DNA from 3 places in the Anoxybacillus sp. UARK-01 genome. Region 2 is predicted to be linked to each of the others. Evidence: predicted binding sites of a transcription regulator. Region 2 holds the regulator's gene; each other region holds the start of a gene.

Region 1 (4,048 bases), on a different contig from region 2:
GTATTTGTGATGGCGAACGCGGCTGCTTTTGGGCTTTGGCAAGGAATTATGATTTCGTGGATTGGCGCTTGCCTCGGATCCATTTGTGTTTTTTTACTTGCTCGAAAAATAGGCCAGAAACGGTTTTTTCATTTTTTGAGCCGTCATCAAAAGGTGAAAAAACTGGTGGATTGGGTGGAGCGCCACGGATTTGGCCCATTGTTTTTACTGTTTTGTTTTCCGTTTACACCATCGGCGATTATCAATGTCGTGGCTGGACTAGCCCGCGTTAGCCGCCAGCAGTTTATTTTAGCCGTACTTCTCGGCAAAATGGTGATGATTTTTATGATTAGCTTTATTGGCTATGATTTGGCGGCTTTGGCCAAACAGCCGCTTCGCACAGTAGCGGTCATTATCGCGATTTTCCTTTTATGGTATGCAGGGAAGAAAGTAGAAGCGAGGTTTTCATTGACGGAAAAAACAGATAAAAAAGACTCTTAAGCTGGGTGGGCGGTGTGATGAGCAAATGGCCAATTTATCGGAGAAGATCGGTTATATGGACAGTTAGTCTGACACTGGTTTTTTTTGCGCGGTTTTTATTGTTTACTAACTATGTAGTTGAAGGAGAATCGATGATGCCCACGCTGCAGGACGGCAATTTCTTAATCGTGAAGAAATTTGGCAGCATCCAGCGTTTTGATATTATCGTGTTCCATGCCAATACGCAAAAGGATTATGTCAAGCGTGTTATCGGTCTTCCTGGCGATCGCATCATGTATAAAAATGATGTGTTATACATTAATGGGAAGCCGATAGAAGAACCGTATTTGCAGCGATATAAACGTAAATTGGTTAATGGAAAACTCACCGGGGATTTTACGCTTCAAGAAGTGACCGGGAGAAAGACGGTTCCCCCTGGCTATGTGTTTGTCTTAGGCGATAATCGTTTAGTCAGCTGGGACAGCCGCCATTTTGGCTATGTGAAAATGAACCGAATTGTTGGAAAAGTTAATGCGCGCTGCTGGCCTTTTCGTGAGATTAGCATTCAGTTTTAAAGGTATTCATCGAAACAAGCGTTCAATGAATACCTTTTTTACTTTGACAGATGACGATTTCCCACGATCTCCCTCTTTTAAACAAACGAACATATGTGCTAAAATAAGAAGGACAATGGAAAATAAAGGTGGTGATAGCATGTCGCTTCGCTTTATGATTGGAAGATCAGGGACCGGCAAAACGACAGCATGTTTAAACGAAATTCGTGAGAAGCTGAAGGAGCAGCCGATGGGCTCTCCCATCATTTATCTTGTGCCAGAGCAAATGACGTTTCAATCAGAATATGCGTTGATTCGCACACCGGGACTGGACGGGATGATTCGCGCACAGGTGCTAAGCTTTACGCGATTGGCCTTTCGCGTGCTGCAAGAAACTGGGGGAATGAGCCGCTATTATTTAAATCAAACGGGAGTGCGCATGCTGCTAAGGAAAATTATTGATAAGCATAAGGATGAGCTGATTTTATTTGCCCGCGCGGCTGATAAGCATGGCTTTATTGAGCAGCTAGAAGAAATGCTTATTGAGTGCAAGCGTTATTGTATTACACCGGAGCAACTGCTGGAAACAGAAACGCAGCTGCGCCAAAATGCCACCTCGGCCGAAAAAGTATTAGCGGACAAGCTAAAGGATTTACAGCTTATCTATCGCCAATTCGAACGGGATTTAATGAATCGGTATGTGGATTCGGAAGATTACTTGCGCTTTTTGGCTGAAAAAATTCCGCATTCCCGCTACATACAAGACGCGGAAATTTACGTGGACGGGTTTCATCATTTTACACCGCAAGAATATATGGTTCTTGAGCAATTGTTATGTTTCGCTAAGCGCGTGACGGTCGCTTTAACGGTGGATGAGCCTTATAATGAACAGCTGCCGAATGAGCTACATTTGTTTCGCATGACAGGTAAAACATACTATGAGTTGCGAAATATAGCCCTTTTAAACAACGTTCTCATTGAACCGATCAAGTTTTGTCAAGAGAATGTAAGGCATCCGTCGTTATCGCTTCGCCATTTAGAAGCGCATTATGATACGCGCCCTTCTTTGCCCTTTACTGGGGAGGCCGGTGAAATTCAATTATGCCAAGCATCACATCGCCGGGCAGAGATTGAAGGAATTGCTAGAGAAATTATTCGGCTTGTGCGCGAGGAAGGGTATCGATATCGGGATGTCGCTCTATTGGTACGAAATTCTGATGACTATCGCAATCTATTTCAAACTGTTTTTGTTGATTATGAGATTCCTTACTTTATTGATGAAAAGGAGCCGATGGGAAATCATCCATTTATCGAACTGATTCGTGCAAGCTTGGATGTGATTCAGACAAACTGGCGGTATGAAGCCGTGTTTCGGGCGGTAAAGACCGATTTCTTTTTTCCGCTAGAGAGCCATGTGCAAACGATGCGAGAAGCAATGGATCAGCTGGAAAATTATGTGCTTGAACACGGAATTTATGGAGCGAAATGGAGGCAGAACTGGGTGTACCGGCGCTATCAGGGACTTGAGGAGATCGCGGCGCCGCAAACAGACGAAGAAAGAAACTACGAGGAAAAGCTAAATGTGTGGAGAGAAATGGTCGCCTCCCCGCTCCTGACGCTGCAAAAACGATTACAAAAAGCGAAAAATGGGCGGGATATGTGCGAAGCCCTTTATTTATATTTTGAACAATTGCAGATTCCTAAAAAGCTGGAGAAGCTGCGTGATGAAGCTGAGGCAAAAGGGCAGCTGCTGGAAGCCCGGCACCATGAGCAAGCGTGGGGGGCAGTCATGGAACTGCTTGACCAGTATGTAGAAATATTAGGGGAAGAGACGATGCCCCTTCAGTCATTTGCCGCTTTGATGGAAACAGGGCTTGAGAGCCTGGAATTTTCACTTGTACCGCCAGCGATCGACCAAGTATTGATTGCTCACTTTGACCGTTCGCGTCTAACAGATATGAAGTGTATATTTATCATTGGTGCGAATGATGGGGTGATTCCTTCGCGAAAAAGCGCGGATGGCGTATTATCTGAGCAAGACCGCGAGCTGCTGCATCATTTTTCGGTACATGTCGCTCCAACAAGCCGGCAGCAGCTGCTAGATGAGCCGTTTGCGATCTATATGGCGTTGGCTAGCCCAAAGGAACGGCTTTATATTACGTATCCGCTTGCTGATGAAGAAGGAAGAACGTTGCTGCCATCTGTGCTGATTAAAAGAATAAAAGAAATATTTCCTGATGTGCAAGAAAAGAGATGGGGCGGTGAACCTTTTACATGGCCGCTTCCGGAACAGCTCTCACTCATTACCAATTATTCAGCAACGCTTGGAGCTCTTGCGGTTCAGCTTCATGCATGGAAACGGCAATATCCGATCGAGCCCATTTGGTGGGATGTATATAATCTTTATGCAGGTCATAACGACTGGAATGAACGGGCTAATAGAGTCATTCAAGCGCTGTTCTATGAAAACAAAACGAAAAAATTAAAGAGAGAGATTAGCAGAAAACTATACGGACGGACATTAAGAGCAAGCGTTTCGCGAGTGGAGCAATTCAATCGCTGTCCATTTGCTCATTTTGCCTCATACGGGTTGCGCTTAAAAGAACGCAATGTTTTCCGGCTCAAAGCCCCAGACATTGGTCAATTATTTCATCATGCTTTAAAAATGATGACAGAGCGTATTCGCGCAGAACATCTAGATTGGGCACAGCTTTCTAAAGAGCAATGTGAACAATTATCCTATGATGCGGTCGAACAAATCGCTCCGTATATCCAGCAAGAAATTTTACTTAGTTCGCATCGTTACCATTATGTGAAGCGGAAATTGCATCACATTATGTCAAGGACGGCAAGCGTGTTGAATGAACAAGCAAAAATGAGCGGATTTGCCCCGTTGGAGGTGGAGCTGCAATTTGGCGACAAAGGGCCTTTGCCTCCGTTGACTTTTCCGTTGGCCGACGGAACGGTCCTTGAGCTTGTCGGTCGAATTGACCGCATTGACCAAGCCAAAAGTTCAAAAGGCATTTTATTGCGCA
Region 2 (4,048 bases):
GTTTTTCTGGCATGGCCGCTGATTCTTTAAGCTATGGAGAACGGCCCAAAGTAGTTTCCTGCATTTATATCCTTCTTCATGCGAATTAGTCAAATTTTAATGGTAAAATATCACTACTAAACTGTAAGATAAGGAGGATTTCATTGTTTAGGGATATAAAGATAAAAGTGGTATCAGGTATACTAACTTCAATTAATTCAGGCTTTTTATATTATGTAATTGAGTCCAAAGGTGTAACGGTATCAAAGGAATTAAATATTTTAGAAGGACTATTAAAAGTTCTTGTCAGTTCCCTGCTCTATTCTATAGTGTACATACTTCCGTTAGTTTAGTTGTTTTATTCAGTATACCGCTCTCTTTATTTATAGACTATGCATTACAAAGAACAAATCAAGCTTGCTATATCATTTGTCCTCCATGCCATCGTCTATTTTATTATCGTAATCATATATTGGGGAATCAGGTTTGGGGTAGATAAAATAATGGATATGAGGGATTCAGAAATCGTCTATAATTTATTTTTGTTTATGTATACTCCGTGTGTTTTTTGGATTATAACTACGTAATAAAAAATTTTCGAGTCCAATGACGCTGTGAGGAAGAAGGGAGAAAAGCATAGGCAAAAAGTGTATAGGGTATATAGTTGAACCAGAGGGTGTGAGGGAAGAAAGGGGCATAGCCCCAAACTGCCCGGTAGCTGCCCGATAATTGTCCGATTTTAGTTAATAAATGTTGATTCATTTTGAAGTGTTATTTTTTAAAGTTGGATACAGGCCACAGGTTCTGTTCTATCCCTTATTGGACAAATCCAGGAGGAATCTGAGGAAATACATCTTAACATTCATGAATAAGATTTTTTAGTTGTAATTTTAGATGTTAGGCATCCAAATAATTGGTTGCTTTTTATTTTATTCATCGGAGTGATGACTATGAAGTTTGATGATTGTTTACGAAATCAAATGAACTTATCATTCGATTTCTCAAGCGATACAGCTGTAAAACATCGTCATTGCGACATTCAATATACTTTAAGAATGAAGCTATCGACTGGCTAATCAATAGCTTTGTGTACGTCATTGTGAAAATGATTGGCAACGGCTGACGGTGCTTTTCACCATTTCCAAAGACACTCCATGAGATTCAGCTTTGGAGAAGAAGGTGCTTTTCTTAATACACAGCAAAACATCATAGGAAGAAAATCACACAGATAGTACGATCATAAAAAATAATGAATATTCGGATAAAACACTAAAAAATGAGCGCGGAATATGAGATAATAAAAAAAAGGAGGTTGATTTATATGAAAAAGATACCTCTTAGAGTTTTGTTTATAACAATCGTTTTGTTTTTTGTTAGTGGTGGACTTAGTGGTGCGGTAGTCTACCATATGAGCGATGCAGCGGAAGCAGCGAAAAAAGAGTACCAGCAAGAAATCAATCAATACTTGTCAGAAAAAGACATGAAAATAAAAAATGATCTATCCAATGTAACACAGTCTGAAATCCAGCGATTGCAAGATGAAACTAAAAAATACTTAAATGAAAAGCTCAATCAAGATTATCAACAGTCTTTAAATCAAAAAACAGAAGAAATTAAAAAAGTTACCGATCAGAAGATAGAAGAGATAAAAAACTACATTGATCAATTACTTAAAAATCAATGATGGTAAAATAAGAAATGAAACAAAACAATAGAATAATAATAGGATATTCTACCGAAAAAAAGCGATGATGATTCATAGACTTGATTTTGGTCTGTAGTTTTCATCCTGTCGGCAAAGCACGATATAAATAAAACTTAACGATTGAACCAATAGTATCTGTACCACGGTTGGAAGGCAAGTCCACAGGCTTGCCTTCTCGTCATGTATCCGCGCGATGAAGGTCTGAACAAACTCTATTTTATGGTTCTGTGTTCTTGGGTTCAGGCCTTTGTCGCTCCATCTCAGTCATGTTTTTCGGTTTTCTGGATACAGCTATAAGAGAAATAATAAATCCGATTCCTAAGATAGCAGATAGTGTCCATGCGAAAAAGTCAATAGATAACATGGCCTGATGCCCTCCTTTTTTGATGTTATGTAAATGATATGCAGAGATATGGATTCGCATGATTATGGTGATGAGGAATCAAAAAAACAAGAAAAAGAAATGCTTTCCTTGAATTTAGATTATTAGCCATATACCCTAAGGGAATAGTCTCATTTAAAGAGAAAGACTAGGAAAGAAGTTCGATGAGGTTTAAAGGAATTACGATTCATCCTGTATATAAGTGCTGAATGGTTTCGGCATTGGGTCCATTTGCGAATGATCGAAATCCAACGAAAAGATGGAATAGACGCCCCATTCAAAAGCAGAATTTGTTTTTCGCCGGTTCGAGACAAGTCCGTGACTTGCCTCGGTCATAGCAGCTGTAGTCTCTACAGTTACAACGTTAGTCACTATCATTTTATCTGTCAAGAACGATACGGATTATGATGTAGAGAAATGATTTGCTGTTCGTTCCTGTCTTTATGCAGCATCCGTCTTAAAATGGGCAAAAATGTACCGCTCAAATGAATTGCACAAAATGATGTCGCTTCCATCCATATAGACAAATAAGAGAACCTAGCGGATTTTAACAATGATCGAATAATCATCGCTACTTAAAACAAGGGCAGATAAGGTGAATTTCACTTTATCTACCCTTGTTTGTTATTGAATCATGCGATATACGCCGATCACTTTCCCGAGAATCGTAACATCGTTGACGATAATAGGCTCCATATGAGGGTTTTCTGGCTGTAGGCGAATGTGGCCTTGTTCTTTAAAAAAGCGCTTGACGGTTGCTTCGTTTTCTTCCGTCATAGCAACGACAATATCTCCGTTATTAGCTGACTGCTGCTGACGAACAATGACAAAATCTCCGTCTAAAATGCCTGCCTCAATCATACTATCGCCCATTATTTCAAGCATAAAAACATGGTCCTCTGCAGAAACGAAGCGTTCTGGGAGCGGAAAATAGTCCTCCACATTTTCGATAGCGGTTATTGGTTGCCCTGCCGTTACCTTTCCGATGACCGGAACATTGATCACATTGCTCGGCCGCATGAATGAGGCAAAATCCGGATCTAATATTTCAATCGCGCGAGGTTTAGTTGGATCACGGCGGATGTATCCTTTGCTTTCAAGCCGAGCTAAATGTCCATGCACCGTTGAGCTAGAGGCAAGTCCAACCGCTTCGCCAATCTCACGAACGGAAGGAGGATACCCTTTAGTTTTTACTTCTTTTTTGATGAAATCGAGAATTTGCTGTTGGCGTTTCGACAGTTTGGTCATGTTTCACACCTCTTACCCATCGTTTTTTTTATTATAACACGAGGAGAACAAAAAAACAAACATAAGTTCGAAAAAATGGTTGACGCAAACGAATGTTCTTAATATAATGGGTAAAAAAGCGAACAAACATTCTAAGAGGTGGGAGAAGATGAAAGTTACTCATTATCTCGTGTTTTCATGCTTGGTGTTTATGCTACTATCGGGTTTCGTGTATGCGAGCCATCCGATTCAAAAGGAGAAATATTTAAAAATTACGGTAGAATCCGGAGATACGCTTTGGGGAATAGCCAATGAATACAGATCTTCACATCAGCTTTCAACGAAAGAATTTATTGAATGGGTAATGAATGTAAACCATTTGCCAAATGAAAAAATTGCTGCGGGTGAAAAGCTAGTGATTCCCGTGTTAAAATCAAAGGCAGAAAAGAAGCTAGTCGTCAGTAAATAATAATGGAGATGATGGAATGAAAGCGATTATTTATTGTCGGGTGAGCACAAACAAAGAGGAACAAGAAACATCACTGCAACGGCAGAAGGAGGAGCTTGAGCAGCTCGCCGAAACATATCGTTTTCAAGTCGTTAAGGTCATTGAAGAGCGGGCAAGCGGTTATGAGATTGAGCGAGACGGGATACTGGAGCTTTTAGAAGCGCTGAAAGAGGATAAAATCGAAGCCGTTCTCATCCAAGATGAAACGAGGCTTGGACGAGGAAATGCAAGAATTGCCTTATTGCAT
Region 3 (4,048 bases), on a different contig from region 2:
ACAAATAAGCCGATAATTCGGCCTACGCCGCGGCGTTTTTGCTTTTTAGACAAAGAATCGTCCGCTTCGCGCTTCTCATTGGCTTCTTCCAGCAGGGAGATGCGTTGTTCAAGCTGACGGATGTAAGAATGCAGCTCTTCAATTTCGCGGCGGTGCTGCAACAGTTGAACGGATACAACTTCATCTGCTTTTTGCTCAAGCTGGCGTTCAATGCGTTGAAAACGTGAGGTGAATTCGTTTAGATGTGGTTGAAGATGAGTGGAGAAAAAGTCTTCTGGGCACAGAATGTTTTTTTCATTTTCTTCTTCTGTTTCGCACTCTTCAAGAGCCGCTCCTTGCTCAAATTTGATCTGTTCAAGCAATGCAAGTGTTTCGGAATCGAATATGTAATGTCCTGCTTCGTTTTTTTTGCATGGAATCTCGTATTTTTTAACCCAGCGCTGAATCGTTTTAGGCGATACTCCAAGCCGCTTGGCAACACTGCTCGTTTTTAGTTCCATGGTTTTTCCTCCTCTTTTCTTTCCTTGTCTATATCATTTTTCCATCGAATGTCCAAATTCCTTTTACGATGACAAAACTAGTGCTCATTCGGCAAAGAAAGTGGGAATAGGAAAAAATTCGCCATTTGTCGAATAACATATAAAAAAATATGCAGCCAATCGTATGATTTGTAGAAGCGATTTGCTAGAATGAAAAGTAGATCAGTAGATACGTTCATGATGATCGGAGGTGAAGCCCATGCTTGGCATGTGGGGGATGGAACTTTTGAAAGGAGTCGGGCGGTTGTTGACCGAGCCCCTTTTGTATTATGGCGTGCTGCTTGCGGCTTTCGTCGGCTGGCGTCGAATGAATAAAGAGCGGAAGCATTTTCATATTCGCGTATATGGCTGGTTTCAGGAAAGTGTCTTTTTTTGGCGCAGCGGTTGGGCCGTTGGCTTGTTTCTTTCCATCGTGACGGTAGTGTCTGGAATGGCGGTACCCCACGATGTGTTGCTGCTGCTTTTTTATGTGACGGTTTTGCTGAGCTTGACAGGACAGATGCGGTTACTATCTCCTGCTTATACGGTTGGGGGATTGGTTTTGCTTGCAGCTGGTTTTATGAAATACGGAGGCGCTTGGCCGTTGGTTTCAAAATATGTGGAAAGCCTTCACGAGGCGCCTATATCCGTTTTTATATGGCTGCTTGCATTGCTGTTATTTGCCGAGGGGTTTCTCATTTTGCGAAACGGAGCAGTGGCTACTTCTCCGCAGCTTGCTAAAAGCAAGAGGGGGCTTATGATTGGAGAACATTGGGTAGATAGGATTTGGTTTGTGCCTGTGCTTCTGCCAATTTCCAATGGCCCGCTCTCTTCACCTTTTTCATGGTGGCCATTGTTTTCGGGCGTGGATCATTCATATTCATTCGCTCTGGTGCCATTTTTGCTCGGCTTCTCGCAGCATATGCAAGGCATGCATCCACGAGCCTCTATTCAAATGGCCGGCCGTCGCGTGCTCTGGTTAGCGGCCGCTGTCTGCGCGGGAGCTTTGGCGTCTTCTTGGTTTCCTTCCTTAGGAATCGCGGTTGCAGCTGCGGTGTTGATTGCTAGAGAATGTCTGGCTTTTTGGCAGCATCGGCAAGACCGTTCCCGTCCCCCGTATTTTTCACAGCAAGAGCAGGGATTGGTTATTTTAGGAATTTTACCAGAATCGAAGGCTGAAAAAATCGGGCTGAAAATCGGCGAAGTGATTGTGAAAGTGAACGGCATACCAGTTAAAACGGAAAAAGAATTTTATGAGGCATTGCAGCATAACCGCGCTTTTTGTAAGCTAGAGGTGTTGGATCAAAATGAGGAAGTCCGTTTTGTCCAAGGAGCGTTATATGAAAATGAGCATCACGAGCTTGGATTGTTGTTTGTGCAAACGCGGGAAAAATGGACATCGGAAGCTGTATAGATAAGGGGTTTTGCTTATGTGGTTTCTCGTTGCATTAATCGTGCCGTTTTTGCTAGTGCTGCTTTTTACTCGCGTCACTTATAATCATTATGTGGGGACGCTGCTGACAGTGGCGCTGTTAGTAGCTTCTTATGTCAAAGGATATACAAACGAGCTTCATGAAGTGTTAGCGGATATTGCGTCGACAACGGCAGGCTTTTTATATGCAGAGAAAATGGTAAAAAAATTTAAAAAATAAGAAGAAAGCCACCGCAAAAGATCGATTGAACCGTTCTTTTGCGGTGGCTTTTGTTATTGCAGCCAAAGAGATGGAAATAGCTGTTCGCTCTGTAAGGCTTACGAAAGTTTTGGAAACGAATATAAGTTCGTATTTTTTGTGCATCTTAAGCATTCATGTGGTACAATACAATTAGGATGAATACGAAGGGGGCTTTGCGCAGGTGAAAGATCATTTTCAATTAGTATCAGCCTATCAGCCGCAAGGCGACCAGCCAAAGGCAATTGCTAAGCTGGTGGAAGGAATTTTGAACGGTACGAAGCATCAAACGCTATTAGGAGCGACAGGAACAGGAAAGACCTTTACCATTTCTAACGTCATCCAGAAGGTGAGTAAACCGACGCTGGTCATTGCTCATAATAAAACATTGGCGGGCCAGCTATATAGTGAATTGAAGGAGTTTTTTCCAAATAATGCAGTTGAGTATTTTGTGAGCTACTATGACTACTATCAGCCGGAAGCGTATGTGCCGCAGACGGATACGTATATTGAAAAGGACGCAAGCATCAACGATGAAATTGATAAGCTGCGGCATTCGGCCACATCTGCTTTATTTGAGCGGCGCGATGTCATTATTGTGGCCAGTGTATCATGCATTTACGGCTTGGGTTCTCCGGAAGAATATCGAGAGCTTGTCGTATCTTTACGGACAGGGATGGAAATCGAAAGAAACGAATTGCTGCGCCGTTTAGTCGATGTGCAGTATACGCGCAATGACATTGATTTTCAGCGGGGAACGTTTCGCGTTCGCGGTGATGTCGTCGAAATTTTTCCGGCTTCGCGCGACGAGCATTGCATTCGTGTCGAGTTTTTTGGCGATGAGATTGAACGGATTCGCGAGGTAGATGCGCTGACTGGAGAAATTATCGGAGAGCGGGAGCATGTTGCGATTTTCCCAGCTTCCCACTTCGTCACGCGCGATGAAAAAATGCAGCTGGCGATTCAAAATATCGAGCAAGAGCTGGAAGAACGCTTGAAGGAGTTGCGGGAGCAGGGCAAGCTGTTGGAAGCGCAGCGGCTTGAGCAGCGCACGCGCTATGATCTTGAAATGATGCGGGAAATGGGCTTTTGTTCAGGAATTGAAAACTACTCACGCCATTTAACATTGCGCCCGCCAGGATCGACTCCTTATACGCTGCTCGATTATTTTCCAGACGATTTTTTAATTGTGATTGATGAATCGCACGTCACACTGCCGCAGATTCGCGGGATGTATAATGGCGACAAAGCACGCAAACAGGTGCTGGTCGATCACGGCTTCCGCCTGCCGTCAGCGCTTGACAACCGTCCGCTGACGTTTGAAGAGTTTGAGAAAAAAGTGAACCAAATTATTTATGTGTCGGCAACGCCGGGACCATACGAATTGGAGCATAGTCCGGAAATGGTCGAGCAAATTATTCGGCCGACCGGGCTTTTGGATCCGACGATTGATGTTCGTCCAATTCAAGGGCAAATAGATGACTTGATCGATGAAATTCATGAACGCGTGAAGCGGAATGAGCGAACACTAGTGACGACGCTCACGAAAAAAATGGCGGAAGATTTAACCGATTACTTGAAGGAAATAGGGATTAAGGTGGCCTATTTGCATTCGGAAATTAAAACGCTTGAACGCATTGAAATCATCCGCGACCTGCGCATCGGCAAATACGACGTGCTTGTTGGCATTAACTTGTTAAGAGAGGGATTGGATATTCCGGAGGTGTCGCTTGTCGCGATTTTAGATGCTGATAAGGAAGGATTTTTGCGTTCAGAGCGTTCGCTGATCCAGACGATTGGACGAGCGGCCCGCAATGCCAACGGTCATGTGATTATGTATGCCGATACGATCACCCAATC

Evidence for each region. Region 2 encodes LexA, which represses DNA repair genes until DNA is damaged. Its sites were predicted from a motif close to CGAACATATGTTCG; they were not measured.
Region 1: the regulator LexA is predicted to act here: its motif matches at 1,121-1,134, upstream of addB (helicase-exonuclease AddAB subunit AddB).
Region 3: the regulator LexA is predicted to act here: its motif matches at 2,287-2,300, upstream of uvrB (excinuclease ABC subunit UvrB).

What each region holds. Positions count from the first base shown of each region.
Region 1 is NZ_NASY01000031.1:122,518-126,565, forward strand. Features, by position in the region: gene B6A27_RS05105 (TVP38/TMEM64 family protein) at 1-480, shown strand, start outside; gene lepB (signal peptidase I) at 498-1,034, shown strand; gene addB (helicase-exonuclease AddAB subunit AddB) at 1,174-4,048, shown strand, end outside.
Region 2 is NZ_NASY01000051.1:9,478-13,525, reverse strand. Features, by position in the region: gene B6A27_RS16065 (NAD(P)/FAD-dependent oxidoreductase) at 1,301-1,663, shown strand; gene lexA (transcriptional repressor LexA) at 2,691-3,314, opposite strand; gene yneA (cell division suppressor protein YneA) at 3,463-3,762, shown strand; gene B6A27_RS16050 (YneB family resolvase-like protein) at 3,779-4,048, shown strand, end outside.
Region 3 is NZ_NASY01000028.1:13,502-17,549, reverse strand. Features, by position in the region: gene B6A27_RS03480 (MerR family transcriptional regulator) at 1-500, opposite strand, end outside; gene B6A27_RS03475 (PDZ domain-containing protein) at 739-1,932, shown strand; gene B6A27_RS03470 (CsbA family protein) at 1,949-2,170, shown strand; gene uvrB (excinuclease ABC subunit UvrB) at 2,373-4,048, shown strand, end outside.